Regions from separate parts of the Fodinicurvata sp. EGI_FJ10296 genome, predicted to be linked through region 3. Evidence: riboswitches for the same ligand, from Rfam matches in the RefSeq annotation. Region 3 holds a riboswitch; each other region holds the start of a gene.

Region 1 (5,642 bases), on a different contig from region 3:
GGAGGGCGGAACGCAGGCCATCGGCGCCGCCGACGGCATTGCCGATGAAAACGAGGCGGGTGGTGCGGGATTCGTCGTCGCGCCAGTCGCGGTCGTAGTGGCTCTGGACCCGGCTGCCCACGCCCTGGATGATCAACCGCATATCCTTGTCTTCGACGGCGGCGATGCCCTTGACCCGATAGACATCGCAGCTTTCCATCGCGGCCTTGACTGCGCGCGCCAGCGTGTCTGGGTCGGCGACGGCGGGCAGGTCGATGACATGAGACAGGAAATCGACGTGCTCGTGGTCGTCTTCGTGGTGGTCGTCATCATGATGGTCGTCTTCATGACCGTTCATGATGCGGTCGGGATCGAGGCCGAGACCCAGCAGCGCGTCGGCGGTCAGCACATGCCGGCCGCTTTCCAGCACCGTCTTGCCGGCGCCGTGGCCGCTGCCAGCGCGTTCGCGGGCGGCTTTGAGGCCGGCCTCGTCCAGCATGTCGGTCTTGGTCAGGACCAGCAGATCGGCGGCTTCGATCTGATGGGCGAGCAGATCTTCCAGCGCCGTCTCGTGATCGAGCATCGGATCGGCGGTGCGCTGGGCATCGACCGCCGAGGTATTCGACACGACACCGCCCGTCGACAGCGCCAGCCCGTCGAGCACCGCGATCACGCCGTCCAACTGCGCCCGGTTGCGGATCTCCGGCCAGCGGAAAGCCCGCACCAGCGGCTGCGGCAGCGCCAGGCCCGAGGTCTCGATGATGATGTGATCCGGGCGATCCTCGCGGTTGAGGATCTTGGTCATGGTCGGGACGAAATCCTCGCCGACCGTGCAGCAGATGCAGCCATTGGCCAGTTCGACGATGTCGTCGTCCTTGCAGTCCTCCAGACCGCAGCCTTTCAGGATCTCGCCGTCGATCGGCAGATCGCCGAACTCGTTGATGATCAGCGCGATGCGCCGGCCGTTGACCGATGTCAGCAGATCCCGGATCAGCGTCGTCTTGCCGGCACCCAGGAATCCGGTGATGACCGTGGTCGATATTTTCATGGCAGTTGGTTCCGTCAGGCTGATTTCAGGGAAAGGGGAAGACCGGCGGCGATAAAGGTGACCGTGTCGGCCACCGACGCAACGGCCTGATTGAGAATGCCGGCCTCGTCGCGAAACCGGCGGCCCAGAGGCGTTTCCGGCACGAGACCGAGACCGACCTCGTTGGCGACGAGGATGACGCTTGTGCCGTTTTCCGCCGCCGTTGCCAAAGTGGACAGCAGATCCGCGCGCGCCGTGTCGACCGGCCGGTCCGCCAGAATGACATTGGTCAGCCACAGCGTCAGGCAATCGACCAGAACGACCGCGTTCGACTGGGCGGCCACGGCGGCGGGAAGGTCGAGTGGGGCATCGATCGTCGCCCATTCCGGGCCGCGCCGGGAGCGATGGTCGTCGATGCGGGCGCGCATCTCGTCGTCGAACGCCTGGGCGGTGGCGATATAGACCGGCGGCACCGATCCGGCGGCGGCCAGATCGAGGCACAGGCGTTCACCATGGCGGCTTTTGCCCGACCGCGCACCGCCGAGGATCAGCGCCGTCGTTTGCCGCCATGGCTTGCCGTCAATATTGGGGTCCGGATTCGGGTTCATGCCGCGCCGCCTCGATCGCAATTAATCCGGACGGGCGTGCTGAGGGCGCCGGAACGCATGGCGCCGGATGTCGGCACCACGAATGGCCGACAGGCGAATGCCGTTCCGATGACCCCGCCGATACACCCCGCCCGGCCGGTCTCGTCTGTCGTGGCTGCGGCAGGTCTCCTGGCTCGCGATCGATAGCCCTTGGCCGTCCTTCCCGGCAAGAATGCCAGTGGACCTGCATGGCCGCGGCGATCGCTGACAGTTGCGGGGGCAGCCATGGACGCGATCCCCGGATTGGGTCGACCGTTCCATGTTCCCTTTTCATCCGGGGGCCGAACTCATGACCCACGGAACCGGCAGCACGTTCGGCCGCTACCCTATGCGCAAATTGCGTCGCGTCAAACCCCTAATGCGCCCCTGAAGCGCGCGGCCGTGCCATCGCTATGCTGGTGTGACGGCTTCGGCATCGGTCCATTCGTCGCCGAATACCTCGGGACGGTCGAAGGCTTGCAACTGCTCGTAATGCCAGTCGATGTCATCCCGATAAAAATGCGCGGCAATGCCCCGAGCCAGACGGGCGGCGCCGTCGCTTACGGCGGGGATATCGCCGCTGACCTTGCCGTGGGTCAGGGTCGAGGCATAGTTGAAGCAGTGAATGTCGCGCAGTTCCGGTGTCCGGCCCGCGTCCTTTTCCAGGAACTCGAACGCCGGTCCCAGATAGGGATAGCCGGCCAGATCGGACTGCTCCTCGCCGCGCTCGACATAGACATCGCGCCAAAGCTTGATGTTGCCGGACTGCGCCGACAGTTCCGGTCGCCGGTCGAGATCGATCGCGAATCCGGTACCGGCGATGATGAAATCGGCCGTCCACTGCCGATGCGGTGTCGTCACGCGGACCCGGCCGCCGTCGACGGGTTCGGCCGACAGGATCGGGCTGGCCAGATGGATATGGGCATGAGGGTGGCGGGTGACCCGCAATACGCTGGAACGCGGCGGCGGTACCTGCGATCGGTCGGCATAAGAAAGTATGCGCCAGCGCCAGGACTCCGGCAGATGCGGAAAGCTGTGCACCAGTCCGGGGCTGGAGATGCCGGTCAGTTTGTTGATGCGCGGGACGTCGGGTCGACGCACGAAAATCCGGACTTCGCCGGCGCCTGCCTCCAGCGCGCTGGCGGCATTGTCCACCGACGAGGCGCCGATGCCGATGACGGCGACCTTCTTCGACTTCAGGGCCTCGAAGTCGATGTCGTGGGCCGAATGGGCCCAGAGATGCGACGGCAAATCCTGGATGAACGGCGGCACATAGGGTCCGCCCAGACCGTCGCGCCCGGTCGCCATCACCAGTTTGCGGGTCAGGATCGTCGTCGCGGTGCCGTTGTCGGTGACCGCGAGCCGGATACGCCCCTGTTGGTCGCGTTCGATCCCGTCGACGGCGACGCCGTTACGGACCGGCAGGTCGAGCGCGCGGCGATACCAGCGCAGATAGTCCATCCACATCGGCCGGGGAATCTTCTCCAGTGCCTCCCAGGCCTCGGGACCGAACTGCGCTTCGTACCACGCCCGAAAGGTCAGCGACGGGATGCCCAGTGCCGGGCCGACCAGTTGCTTGGGCGAGCGCAGCGTCTGCATGCGGGCATAGGTAACCCATGGGCCTTCCTGACCTTCCGGCGCGCGGTCGAGCAGGACGATGTTGCGGATGCCCGCGCATTGCAGGGCGAATGCCGCCGCCAGCCCCGTCATTCCGGCGCCGACGATGACGACGTCGGCAATACGCTCACCCCGATCGTCGAATGTCGGGCGAACCCAGTCCGGCGGCGGCAGCGTCAGCCATTCCAGATCCTGACGAAGGCGGGCTTCCAGCCCGTCGAGCCCTTCCGGCGGCCGGGGGGGCAGGCGGGGCGGCGTCTCGGTCATGGCGTTACCTCGAGATCAGCGGTCGCGGCGGATGACGGACCCTCGGTCCGGCAACTCGCCACGCATTGGGCGGCGGTCGCGTTGACCGCATCGATGAAATGCCGCGCGAGCCGGCCCGGCGGGCGCGACCCGGGTGTGATCACGGCGCAGCGGAACAGAACCTCCGGCTCGAACCGATGGACAGTGAGCGGCAGGCCGGGCAGGGCGGCGACCGCGAATGGTTCCACCACCGCCACGCCGACGCCGGCCGCAACCATGGCGCAGGCATTCACCGACGACCCGGTTTCGACCTTGATGCGGCGGGCGATGCCGGCGCGCGCGAAGGCCTGATCGACGATGCTGCGCAGCCTGAACGGATTGCTCATCGAGACGAAACCGTCGTCGCGGAGATCGGCCGGCGTGATGGTGTCGGCCCCGGCGCGCGGGTGGCCGGGCGGGAGCAGACAGACGCACGGCGCGGCGATCAGGCATCGGGTTTCGACCCCCAGATGGTCGACCGGAAGGCTGGCCAGCCCGACATCGACCCGCCGATCCAGCACCCACTGGATGACCGTTTCGGCGTCGCCGGTCCAAAGGCTGATGTCCGGATCGAGACCGGTCCGCTTCATTCGTTCCAGTGCGCCGGGTATCAGACCGGCCGAAAGCGCCGAAATGGCGCCGACGGTCAGATGGCGTTCGGCGCCGCGTTGCAGTTCGGCCGCCCGGGCACCGATACGGCGCAGGCCCGCCAGGGACCGCTCGACTTCCTCGGCCAGTGCCAGGGCTTCGGCCGTCGGCGAGATCCGGGTGCCGTGGCGGACGAACAGGGCGAAGCCGACAGAGGTCTCGAATTCCTGCAGCAACCGGCTGGTCGCTGACTGCGACCGGCCCAGCAGTCGCGCCGCCGCCGTGACGCTGCCAGCGGACATCACCGCGCTGAAGGCTTCCAGTTGCCGGATATTCGTGGTCATCCTGGGCATCGATCTCCGCTGGCCTGTCGAATGCATACGAGAATATCAATCCGCTTCTTGCATGCAAACCCGTTGTCGATGTTATAATTGCATGTTCGAAACCCATGCGGCCACTGATCCGGAACAGCTCATGACATCGAAATCCGACGGACCCCCCGAGAAGTCAGAGGGTAATGCACCGGACCCCATGGAGTCCCTGACCGTGGATCTGGCCCGTGACGGGACCGCGCGCCTGGACGCCGCCGGACCCATCGCCGAGGCGCTGACGGTGCGTGCCAACATCGTCGCGCTTGCCGATGCCAGCCACGACGCCGTCCTGACGCCGCGTGAGCCGGGCGGCATCGATCATGGGCTGCGGGCGGCGCTGGCCGCGCGCATGGCCCACCATAACCGGGACGATCGCATTGCCGCGCATTACGCCGAATTGCTGGATGTGGCCGGGCCGCCGCAAGCCGTCGCCGCGATCGCCGAGCCGGGCCACACCCCGTCGGATCCCCGCTTCGCGGCAATCGTGCGTCATATCGATCTGCTGACCACCCATCCCCGCGATGCCACCAAGGGCGATGTCGACGCGTTGCGGAATGCCGGCGTCGCCGAGCCCGACATCGTCCGGCTGGCCGAACTGGCCGCCTTTGTCAGCTTCCAGGTCCGGTTTGCCATCGGTCTGCGGCTATTGGAGAGCGCATCATGACCGATACCGTCGTTACTGAATTCACCACCGATCTGCCGACCTGGCGCCCCTATCTGACGCCGGTCGCGCTGGAGAACGCGTCGCCGGAGCAACTCGACGCGCTCAAGGTGACGCCGTCGAACACCAAGGTATCGGACTACGTGCTGGTGCTGGCGCATGATCCGGAGTCGCTCTCGCACCGGACGCCGGTATTCAATGCCATCATGTACGACCGGGGCGGCCTGTCGCGCGCCGAACGTGAGGTCGGGGCCATCGGGGCGTCGATCGTCAACCACTGCATCTATTGCACCGCCGTTCACGTCAACCGCTATACCATGCTGGCGAAGCGTCCGGAGGTCGTCGAGGAGATCTTCGCCCGCGGCGAAGAGGCAGTGCTGGACGAGCGCCTGCAGGCGATCTTCGACTATTCGGTCAAGCTGTCGAAGTCGCCGCCCGAGGCGACCGCCGATGATGTGCGCCGGTTGCGCGATCTCGGGATGAGCGAC
Region 2 (5,642 bases), on a different contig from region 3:
TCGCGGCGGCCATGGCGAAGATGCCGGGATCGCCGCCGGAAACCACCGCCACCGCGCCGCCGTCAAGGGCGAGGTCGAGCGCGAACCGCGCCCGGTCGAGTTCCACGCGATTGTCCGAGGCGTGGCGGCGTTGCCCCTCGCGCTGCCCGGCCCGATCCAGATAGGGGATATAGCCGACCAGATCGGTCGCCCGGTCGAGGATCGCGCGGGTTTCCGGCGTCATCCAGTCATCGCGCCCCGGTCCCAGCCCGATTATGGCGACGGACCCGGTTTGTCCGGCCCCAGGTTGTTCAGCGTCGTCTGTCATCGCCGGTCCCCACGGCCATGGATCAGCACCATCGAGAAATAGGGCGCGCGGTCGACCGGCGCGTCGGCCAGCGGCATGGCGGTTTCCGTCTCCATGCTGGCGCGCTCGACATACCAGGCCCGGTCCAGACGGCCGAGTTTGCGCAGGACATCGACGATTTTCGGCAGGTTCTTGCCCACCTTCATGATCGCCAGCGCGTCGGCCTGTTCCACCGCGCGGGTCAGGTGTTCGGCCGGCAGCGTGCCGGGAATGATGCTCAGAATGTCGTCGCGCATGGTCAGCGGCCGGGACAGCAGGCTCGACGCCGCCGTGACCGAAGTGACGCCCGGCACGATGCTGGTGCGAAACCGGTCCTTCAGGCGCAGATAGACATGCATGAACGAGCCGTAGAAGAACGCATCGCCTTCGTTCAGCACCGTCACCGACCGTCCGGCCTGTAAATGAGCCTCGATATCGGCGGCGCACTGGTCGAAAAAGGTTTCGATCGCGTCGACGTATTCCTGCTCACCATGCGGACGCTCGTTCGTCACCGGATAGACCATCGGCAGGGTCTGGTGGTCGCCCGTGATGTGATCGGCCGCCGTGGCATAGGCATTGCCCGGCTTGCCCTTTTTGCAGAACCAGGCGACCACCGGGCTGGCCGTGATCGCGCGGACGGCCTTGACCGTCAGCAGTTCCGGATCGCCCGGCCCGGTGCCGACGCCGTACAGAATCCCCGTCTCGCCGGGCGCTGCGATCGGCAGATGGCGGCTGGAGATCGGGCGCCCCACCGTGCCGGTGCCGGACAGCGAGGGATTGGAAAGGGAAGGGGCAGTCAGGGTCGGGGTCATTCAGCGTCACTCGCCAGGGCATTAAGGGCCGAGGCCGTCATGGCGCTGCCGCCCTGCCGACCGGTTACTGTCAGATATTCCACGCCGAGGTCGCGATGATGCGCGATCAGGGCGTCCTTGCTCTCCGCCGCGCCGACGAAGCCGACGGGCAGTCCCAGGATCGCGGCGGGCTTTGGCGCGCCGGCGGCGATCATCTCCATCAGCCGGAACAGCGCCGTCGGCGCGTTGCCGATCGCCACGACCGCGCCGCCCAGACGCTCGCCCCACAGATCCATCGCCGCCGCTGTCCGGGTCGTGCCCAGTTGCTGCGCCAGTTCCGGCACGCCCGGATCATGCAGGGTGCAGATCACGTCGTTCCTTGCCGGAAGGCGGGAATGGGTGACGCCGTGGGCGACCATCTGGCTGTCGCACAGGATCGGCGCACCACCGCGCAGCGCCGCGCGGGCCGCCGCGCCAAGCCGGGCAGAGTGGCGGATGTGCCGGGCGACCTCCACCATGCCGCAGCCATGAATGATGCGCACGGCGACCGGCTTGATGTCGTCGGGCAGGGCGGAAAGATCGGCTTCGGCGCGGATCGTGGCAAAGGATTGCCGATAGATCGCCGCGCCGTCCTTCTCGTAATCGAAGGTCAGGGTCGGTTGCATGGGTTGGCGTCAGGCCCCGTTGATGTTGGTTTTGCTGGGCAGGGTTCGGTGTTCAAGACGGTGGGCGTCGGGTCCGGAGACGTGATAGGCGCCGTCGGCGGCGGTCAGCGTGATGCCGGCGGTTGCTGCCGGTCTGGCGCAGGCCTTGTCGCAGCCGGAAACATGGACCCGGCCTCCAGCGCTCAGATAGCCGGACAGCGGCCCGGCCAGCGCCAGGGCATCGGCGCGGGTATCGGTCGTGCCTTTGGGGCAGCCATTGCGGCCCCGACAGGCGTACAGGCCAAGGCGTGGGTCGTCCGGGGCCGTGATGGCGCCAGCGTCGGCCAATGCCCGCAAGGCCCGGTGATGCTCAAACGCCGCTGGCGCTCCGGGCAGCACGACCGTTCGATTGGCCAGAAGGGCCAGCGTGCCGTCGCCGCAGTCTCGCGCCAGGGTGGCGAGCGCGCGCAGCATGTCGCTGTCCAACGCACCGAAGGCAAAGCCGACGCCCAGGCCGATGTCGGCCAAGGGGCCGATGGTTGGAACGATGGTTGGGCCTCCGGTTGAGCCGCTACGAGATTCACGGACCTTTCGCGCATCCACGCCCCCACCCTGATCGTCCCCGACACCGATCGGGGACCCCGATCCGGATGTACCCGGTTCGTGTGTCAAGCCCGAGAGTTGCTGCGCGAGGTCCCGGGTCTGCAGCGCGTCACTTCGTGGCCGCGCTCCGCCCGGGACGATCAGGGTGTGGAGATCATTTTTCCTGCAATCGATACCAATTTGTGAACACGGTAAGGTTGAGCCGGGGGGTAGTGCGGAAGCGGGCATGTCGTCGGCCAGCGCCGCGAGGGCGGCGCGCAGTCCGGCCCGTCCGCTATCGGCGGGCATGGCGGTCAGGGCGCGGCTCAGAACGTCCAGCGCCGCCCGGGCTGCGATGTGGTCATCGGCTGGAAGCATGGCGACCGGCGTCGCGGTCGAGCGGGTTCCGTTGACCGACAAGCGCCATTGCCGCTGACAGCCGGTGCCGGCGGGGTCCAGACGCAGATCGGCGGAATGCTCGCAAAAGGCGAATCGGCCACCGCCATTGACGACGATCAGGGCTTTCTCCGGCAGTGTCTTGAAGTCGGGGGCCGGGGTGTCGGGCAGGGCGCGCAGCCCGTCATCCAGCGCGGTGGCGAGGGCGCGGACCGCCGCTTCGGCCGCAGGGTCGCGATCGCTGGGTGCGGCGGCCAGAACGACGCGCCGGGCTTCGGCCGCCGGTGACGACGCGGCCAGACCCATGGCGACCAGACTGTCGGCGAAATCAGCGGCGGCCGCCGGATCCAGACCGCGGATTTGCAAATTGGCGCGGCGCGTCAGATCCATCGCGCCACTGCCGGCGTTTGCGGCCTGATCGGCCAGCCAAAATGCCTGATCGGCGCTGAGGATACCGGCGGTCGGACGCACGCGGGTCAGCCAGCCATCGGCCGACTCCATCGGCCGATGAGCAGACGGACACCATCCCCGTCGCGAGGCCGGAGCGCCGCGAAAAGCCTGATCGGAATTGACACCGGAACGAAACGCCGGAGACGCCATCATTGTCACATCCTTCCACCGCCACACCCGACGGTCGGACAAAATGGGGGTGGATGGCAGGTCTCCTGGCTCTCGGATCATCGCCTTTCCCCCGACCTTCCCGGCCAATGGCCAGTGGTTCCGCGGGGTGAGGCTTCCCGACCACAGTTGCGGGGGCAGCCGCGGCATTGGAGCCATCATGCTCCGCACCGCATTCCCTATTCTCCCGGCCCGTCGGTCGCTCGGGCCAGGCACCATCCTGATGCCCGATCCTTGCAGGGACGGCCGTCATTTGCAAGGGAAAGCCCGGTGGTGCAGGGCTGGCTTGAGGTGATTCAGTCGGAATTGAACGACGCCCGCTTTGGCTATCGCCCCCTGCTTTCGAGAAGCTGCCGAAGATCGGGCAGGGTGGGGTCGTCGAAGATCAGTTCCTCATGCTCCGGGTCGGGGACCGGGTTGGGGGCGGCGAGAAATTCGGCCGATGGGGCTGGCGGGCTGGCGGTCGGCATGACCATGCGTTCCAGCGTCACATCGAACAATCCGGCCAGACAGAACAATTCGGCGGCGGACGCGGTCTCGTGCCCCAGTTCGAGGGCGGCGACGCGCTCCGGCGTTGAATTCAGCCAGATGGAGATCTTGCGCATCGACCAGCCACGCTTCTGGCGACAGCGGATCATGTTATAGGCGACGGCGCGGCGGATTTCGCGTTCGACCGGCGTGCCGCGCCATGGGCTCTCGGGCGCAAGAAGGAAATCGGCCGGTGTCGTCGTCAGGTGTGGTGCTGGCATTCGTGCCCCCGTTCTCGATGACTGCCCGCCGTTCCGACGCCATGGGGCGAGGGGACGGCAGGCAGCAATAATGGTCGGGGGGTTGAAAGGCCGACTCCAAGGCGGCTCCGCCTGCCTTTAGCGCCCGTTACCGGGGCGCCTGGACATACGCAGACGGCCCCCCGACCGGAGACATGACAAAGCACAAGCAAGATCAGTGTGGGTACACGATCCCCATTGCCTGTCAACCGTTCCACGGCCAGGGTTCAGGGCGCCAGACAGGCGGCGCCAACCTATGGAGTAGGGGCTTTCAAACCCCGGAACCGCATGCTGCGGTTCCGCCAAAAATGCTACCAAGCCGGGGTATTATTCGCCAATAAATTGTGGAACACGTAGTCAGACTCAGACTAAGCCCGAGAAGCTGTGCATTGCGGAGGTCACCCCTGCCTCATTCGTCGTTCAGGTCGGCCAGCATTGGGTCCTGCAATTTTTGCAGGTCGGCATCGGCCTGAGCAGCGATCTGCTCCTGCCGCCGCTCAGGCGTGGGCCGGGCAATATCGGCCAGGCAACAGGGATGAAAGTATTCCGTTGATGAGATATATATTTGGGGAGCGAGGGTGATTTGTCGTCATTTGAATGGGCATCAGGAAGGTCAATCCGATGGGCTTTGTGCCGACGGCGATAAAGGAGGAGGCTACACGCCCCTTGGCGGTAGTGCCATCCACCGACGACGCAGTCGCGATTCTCGGTCGATATCGGCAGTCTGCGCAGAATTTCGAAGCCGCGTTGGATCAGTATCGCAAACAGGTTATCAGCGTCGATCATCGGCTGAAGCTGGCGATCATGTCGATTCGCGAGATGCTGGAAACAGCGGGGCAGGCCAACGATAGGGACGTGTTGGTCTACCTCACCCATGACGCCATTCCGGGTGTCATCGACGGGCTGGATCGTCGTATTCTCGCCGCAAAGGCGTTAGCTGACCGGTATTCAGGTTATAAGGGCGATGTGTCATCGCCTCCGCAACGGCAAATCGCCGAAGCGGCGAAGCGCATTCGCAAAGAGGTGCGCAAGAATGGAAAGATGCTCGCCCGCCATCGGGGTCGCCTTACGGATTTGGTCTGGGATTTCGACCCTGAGTCGCGAGGGGGAGAAAGTTTTTACTATTCCGATGATCTCATTGCACTGTTAGCATCTAACACCACGAATTTTGTGCTTGGGATAAATCCTTAACCGGAAGATTAAAAAGAAAATTATCCAAAAACGAAGGTAGCGTATCTTCGTAGATACACTCATGAGAAAATACTAGCGTTCCATAGGCTTGAATAGAACCTAGTGCAAAAAGTAAAAGACAAGACGATCTGATTATAATTTTAAAATTTTTCCCCCATGAAATAATTGTATCTTTATGCCGGTTATTATTAATTAGTTTACTTAAAAATCCGTATTTGTAATTTTCCAAATGATTTTTGATGCCGAGTTCCACTACGAAGATAGTAATTATTGTCATCATGCCTAATAGAAAATAAATAAGCGATAAATTGTATGATAAAAATATTTC
Region 3 (5,642 bases):
GGGCCGGGCATGAATTTCAGCCCGTTGTCGGCAAGCTTGTCGGTCGCGTCATAGATGTTGTCGGTACCAACCGCGATATGCTGGATACCTTCGCCATTGTATTTCCTCAGATATTCCTCGATCTGGCTTTTGTCGTCGCGGGATTCGTTCAAAGGAATGCGGATTTTGCCACAGGGCGACGTGATCGCGCGGCTGACCAGCCCGGTCATCTTGCCTTCGATGTCGAAGAAATGGATCTGGCGGAAATTGAACAACTCCCGATAGAATGCCCACCATTTGTCCATATTGCCACGGAAAACATTATGGGTCAGATGGTCGAGATAATAGAATCCGACGCCTTCGGGGCGCGGGTCGGGCTCGCCCAGCCATTCAAATTCCGCTTCATACGGCGATTGGCCGTCTTCGGGACGCGTGACGAAATACAGCAACGACCCGCCGATGCCCTCAACCGCCGGCACGTCGAGCGTCTTGTCGTCGCCTTCATAGGGAACGGCACCCTTGGATACAGCATGCTGGAAGGCGTGATCGGCGTCGACCACGCGCCATGCCATTGACGGGGCGCACGGGCCGTGCGTTTCGACGAAACGGTGCGCAAAGCTTCCGGGTTCGGCGTTGACGATGTAATTGACATCACCCTGTCGCCAGACTGTGACCGCCTTCGACTTGTGCCGGGCGACGGGCACATAGCCCATACGCTCGAACAGCGCTTCCAATGCCGCCGGATCGGGATGGGCGAATTCAACGAATTCGAATCCGTCGGTGCCGGCGGGGTTCTCATCGTCGATCTTTGCCGGCGGGGCGTCGTGGGGAAACGGTCCCATGGCTCATATCTCCTGAAGGTAGAGGGAGCGCGCTCTAGCGCATTGGGAGCCATTATTGCGCATCACTGCCGCAATGTGTTTGCATACGGGGCCGCGAATAGCCGATCCTGTGCACGGATCATGCAGAAAAGGTGGCAAAGATGACGGACTCCAGGCCCCTCGATGACTTCGACCGTCGATTGCTCGCCTGCCTGCAGGCCGATGGGCGCCTGACCAATAACGAGTTGTCGGACCGGATCAATCTGTCGCCGTCGCAATGCTCGCGCCGGCGCTCGCGGCTGGAGGCCGACGGCTTCATCCTCGGCTATCACGCCCGGCTCGACCGGGCGAAGCTCGGCTATGGCATCGTCAATATCATCTCGGTGACGCTGGCGACCCACAACCGCGACAACGCCCGCCGGTTCGCGGACCTGGTGCGGGGATTGCCACAGGTTCTGGAAGCGCACGCCCTGACCGGCGAAATGGATTACTTTCTCAAGGTCGTGACGACCGACCTCAAGGGCCTTTCCGAATTCGTGAACGACATTCTGCTGCCGCACGAGTCGGTCCAGCACGTCAAGACCTCGATCGTGCTGGACTCGCTGAAGGAAGACGACGCCCTGCCACTATAGCGCCAGGGTCATACCTCGGTCGCGCGCCGTCCCTTTCCGACCGGTCGCTTTAGATCAGGACGCGCGGTCGTGATCGCGGGCGTCGTCATCATCATGACCGTGATCGACGTCCACCGCGACCCTCACGCTTCCGGCCTTCTCGAATTCCAGATCCATGTGGAAGTGATCGCCTTCAAGGAATGCCTGCTGGACATCGGGCAGCACGATGTGGACGCCGCCGGGCTCCAGCGTCAGGGTCTGGCCGGGGGCGATCTCCACGGCGGGGACATCGACGACCTGAAGCGCCCCGTCCTCACTCAGGACCGGCGCCCGGAATACACCTGCATCCGCGAAGTCGGTGCCGGCCGAAATCAGGCGGTCGGATTCCTCGCCATGATTGTCGATGGTGGTGAACACGGACATGGAATGGGCAGTTGCCGAGGTTTCCTGGGTCCAGGAATGGCTGACCGCCATCGCCCCGACTTCAACTGGCGTTTCGCCGTGATGGGCAATGGCCACGCCAGCCGCCATGAATGCCGCCAGCGATGCGGCCAGGAAAGTCTTCTTCATTATCGTCTCCCACGAATGCGAGGGAATGGTCCTCACGATTGAATCGGCCGACAGCATTGCTGGAGTACGCGAAGAGGGAGTCATCATACGGTCCTCCGGGCACACCCCGTCCCAGCCTGTCGGCCATGGTATTGGATGGCAGGTCTCCTGGCTCGCGGGTCCGAGACAATTATTCCGCCTTCCCGGGCATTGCCCAGTGGCATGTCGAGTCGAATGACCCGACTGCGAATACCGTCTATCCGCTTACAGTTGCGGGGGCAGCCCCGGCTTCAAACCGGGTTCCCTCTTAGCCCCGCCTACGGCGTTTGCCGTCGACGCGGACCATCCGGGTCGGACGCTATCACGACCGTTGAATCCGTGTCCACACGATCGGCGGTGCCCGGCGGCCCGGCGGCGAAAACGTCGATCAGCCGCTACGAGCCGGCCCGATCGGTCACCTGTTGTTTGCTATTCGCGATACGGCTCCACCGTCTGTTCGATCGCCCCGAAGATCGACCGTCCGTTGTCGTCCTTCATTTCGATGCGGACGGTGTCGCCAAAGCGCATGAACGGCGTCTTTGGCGCGCCGTCGCGGATGGTCTCGATCATGCGGATTTCCGCGATGCAGGAATACCCCGCCCCGCCGTCAGCCACCGGGCGGCCCGGCCCATCGCCTTCCTTGTTCGACACCGTCCCGGAGCCGATGATCGTACCGGCGGACAGCGGGCGAGTCCGCGCGGCATGGGCAATCAGGCGCGGAAAATCAAAGGTCATGTCGACGCCGGCATTCGCCCGGCCGAACGCGGCGCCGTTATAGCTGACGAGCAGCGGCAGATGGACCTTGCCGCCGTCCCAGGCATCGCCCAGTTCATCGGGCGTCACGGCGACCGGCGAGAACGCCGACGACGGCTTGGACTGGAAAAAGCCGAAACCCTTGGCCAGCTCGCCGGGAACGAGGGCCCTCAGCGACACGTCGTTGACCAGCATGATCAGCCGGATCGCGTTGCGGGCGTCGTCCTCGCTCGCGCCCATGGCGACGTCATCCACAATGACGGCAACTTCCCCCTCCATATCGATGCCCAGACTTTCATCCTCGGGCATGACAATCGGCGCGCGCGGCGCGAGGAAGCTGTCCGATCCGCCCTGATACATCAACGGATCGGTCCAGAAGCTGTCGGGCATCTCGGCATTCCGGGCCTTGCGCACCAGTTCGACGTGGTTGACGTAAGCCGACGCATCCGCCCACTGATAGGCGCGCGGCAGGGGCGAATGGGCCTCACGTTCATGGAAGCGATGGGCCGGTGCGGTCCCGGCGGCCAGCGTCGCGGCCACTTCGTCCAACCGGACCGACACCGACGCCCAGTCATCAAGCGCGGCCTGCAGGGTCGGTGCGATATGCGCCACCTCGGTGTACCGGGTTATGTCGCGGGAGACGACGACAAGGCGCCCGTCGCGGGTACCGTCCTTCAGTGTGGCCAATTTCATCGCTCGTCTCTCCTGTTGAGGGCGTATTTGCCATCGGGTACCGGCCGGCGGGCCATCGTCACGGTGTCCCGTCGAACCGTCGCTCCAATCCCGTCCAGCAATCGGGATAGTCGTCCTGCAGCATTTCAGTCGTCGCCGCGAACCGCGTCACCTGCTGGGGAAACCGCGTCTCGAACATGAAGGCGAGCGTGTTGTCCAGCTTGACCGGTGCGAGATCGGCTGTCGATGCTTTCTCGAAGGCCTGGGCGTCGGGTCCGTGCGGCAGCATCATGTTGTGCAGGCTCATGCCGCCCGGCACGAAGCCCTCTTCCTTGGCATCATAGCGGCCGTAAACCAGCCCCATGAACTCGGACATGATGTTCCGGTGGAACCATGGCGGCCGAAAGGTGTTCTCGGCCACGGCCCAGCGGGGCGGGAAGATGACGAAATCGACATTCGCCGTACCCGCTTCCTCGGTCGGGGCGGTCAGCACGGTGAAGATCGACGGATCGGGGTGGTCGAACAGGATCGCGCCGACCGGCGAGAACGTCCGCAGATCGTATTTATATGGCGCATAGTTGCCGTGCCAGGCCACGACATCCAACGGCGAATGCCCCAGTTCCGTGACATGGAACCCGCCGCACCACTTGATGTGGTGGCGGCACGGCGTCTCCTTGTCCTCGTATGCCGCAACCGGCGTCTTGAAATCGCGCGGGTTGGCGAGGCAGTTGGCCCCGATCGGGCCGCGATCCGGCAGCGTGAATTTCGCCCCGTAGTTCTCGCAGACATAGCCGCGCGCTGCGTCGACCCCGGCGCCCCGTGTCACCTTGATCACCATACCGCGCGGCACGACGCAGATTTCCGCCGGCGCGACATCCATGACGCCCAGTTCGGTCGCCACGCCTATCGCGCCCTCTTGTGGCACGATCAGCATCTCGCCGTCGGCGTTGCTGAAATAGTCGTCCACCATGTCGGCATTGAAGGCATAGGTATGCGCGGCCATGCCGGCCTGGTTCAGCGCATCGCCGGCGGTGGTCATGGTGCGGATGCCATCGATAAAGCTGGTCGGTTCCACCGGCATCGGCAGCGGCGCCCAGCGAAGCTGGCCCAGCGGCAGGCCGTGATCGTCGATGGCCGGCGCCGTTCGCCACCAGGGGCGGTCGACCGGCTTGAATCGCCCGGAATGGCGCACGCTGGGCCGGATGCGATAGAGCCACGACCGCTCGTTCGTGCCGCGTGGCGCGGTAAACGGCGAGCCTGAAAGCTGTTCGGCGTAAAGGCCATAGGCGCACCGTTGCGGCGAGTTCTGACCCTGGGGCAAGGCGCCCGGCAGGGCCTCGGTCTCGAAATCGTTTCCGAATCCGGGCATATAGGTCCCGGGATGCTCGGCCAAGGTCATGATTGCACTCCTTCCCGCACCGTTTCAGGCTGGCGTCTGCTCTTGCCGGCAGACGAAGAGGGGCTCGCCCCTCGTGTCGATGCCGGACCATTCTGCACCCGATCGCGGCGCGCGGAAACCGCTACACGCACGAGCGTTCCCGGGTCAGTCGGGGCGGGTTAGGAAAGCGGCGACGGCGTCGATTTCCTGCTGGCGCACCTCATGGCCGCCGTCGTGCAATGTGAGTTCGACCGCGGCATCCTGGATTTCGAGATAGTCGACCAACGCCTCCGTCAGCGGCAGCGGGCAGATCGGGTCCCTGCGGCCGGCGGTAATCAGGACCTTCGCCCCGGGGAGGCCGGGGTTCGGCTCCGGCTGCCACGGGATCAGCGGGTGCATCAGCACCACGCGGTCGAAAAGCTCGGGCGCCTCGAACAGAACCGAAGCGAGGATGTTTGCCCCGTTGGAATAGCCCAGCGCAAGGACCGGCGCGCCGGGGTTCGCTGCGCGATGGGCACTGATGAAACCGGTCATCTTCGCGGTACGCGCGGCGAGGTCGTCCATGTCGTAGACGCCCTCGCCCGTGCGGCGGAAGAAGCGGTTGGCGCCGAGTTCCGAAACATCGCCGCGCGGCGCGATAACGCCGGCCCGCGGCAGAATCCGGGCGACCAGATCGGTAAACTGATGCTCGTCGCCGCCGGTGCCGTGAAAGGTGAAGATCAGGGCGGCGCCGGGTTCCGGCCGCCGCGAGATGTGAACATAGGCGTCGATGGACATCCGCTCGTTCCTTCCTGGCCGCAGCGGGACCGGGATCACCTGGACTGGGCCCGCTGCGGGTGG

What was found. Region 3 has a riboswitch for cobalamin ahead of ABZ728_RS08360 (copper chaperone PCu(A)C). Riboswitches for the same ligand answer to the same signal wherever they lie in the genome.
Region 1: another riboswitch for cobalamin. It lies ahead of cobU (bifunctional adenosylcobinamide kinase/adenosylcobinamide-phosphate guanylyltransferase); the one in region 3 lies ahead of ABZ728_RS08360 (copper chaperone PCu(A)C).
Region 2: another riboswitch for cobalamin. It lies ahead of ABZ728_RS15970 (hypothetical protein); the one in region 3 lies ahead of ABZ728_RS08360 (copper chaperone PCu(A)C).

Annotation. Positions count from the first base shown of each region.
Region 1 covers NZ_JBFCVL010000006.1:6,281-11,922, forward strand. Annotated here, with positions in the region: gene cobW (cobalamin biosynthesis protein CobW) at 1-1,027, opposite strand, end outside; gene cobU (bifunctional adenosylcobinamide kinase/adenosylcobinamide-phosphate guanylyltransferase) at 1,042-1,614, opposite strand; cobalamin riboswitch at 1,755-1,954, opposite strand; gene ABZ728_RS13830 (NAD(P)/FAD-dependent oxidoreductase) at 2,044-3,516, opposite strand; gene ABZ728_RS13835 (LysR substrate-binding domain-containing protein) at 3,513-4,466, opposite strand; gene ABZ728_RS13840 (hypothetical protein) at 4,597-5,157, shown strand; gene ABZ728_RS13845 (peroxidase-related enzyme) at 5,154-5,642, shown strand, end outside.
Region 2 covers NZ_JBFCVL010000007.1:24,048-29,689, reverse strand. Annotated here, with positions in the region: gene cobJ (precorrin-3B C(17)-methyltransferase) at 1-307, opposite strand, end outside; gene ABZ728_RS15980 (precorrin-2 C(20)-methyltransferase) at 304-1,137, opposite strand; gene ABZ728_RS15975 (precorrin-8X methylmutase) at 1,134-1,781, opposite strand; gene ABZ728_RS15970 (hypothetical protein) at 1,791-3,341, opposite strand; cobalamin riboswitch at 3,376-3,591, opposite strand; gene ABZ728_RS15965 (hypothetical protein) at 3,683-4,105, opposite strand; gene ABZ728_RS15960 (hypothetical protein) at 4,745-5,314, shown strand.
Region 3 covers NZ_JBFCVL010000003.1:466,979-472,620, forward strand. Annotated here, with positions in the region: gene hppD (4-hydroxyphenylpyruvate dioxygenase) at 1-821, opposite strand, end outside; gene ABZ728_RS08355 (Lrp/AsnC family transcriptional regulator) at 962-1,432, shown strand; gene ABZ728_RS08360 (copper chaperone PCu(A)C) at 1,487-1,981, opposite strand; cobalamin riboswitch at 2,101-2,322, opposite strand; gene ABZ728_RS08365 (fumarylacetoacetate hydrolase family protein) at 2,429-3,445, opposite strand; gene hmgA (homogentisate 1,2-dioxygenase) at 3,504-4,823, opposite strand; gene ABZ728_RS08375 (alpha/beta hydrolase) at 4,968-5,579, opposite strand.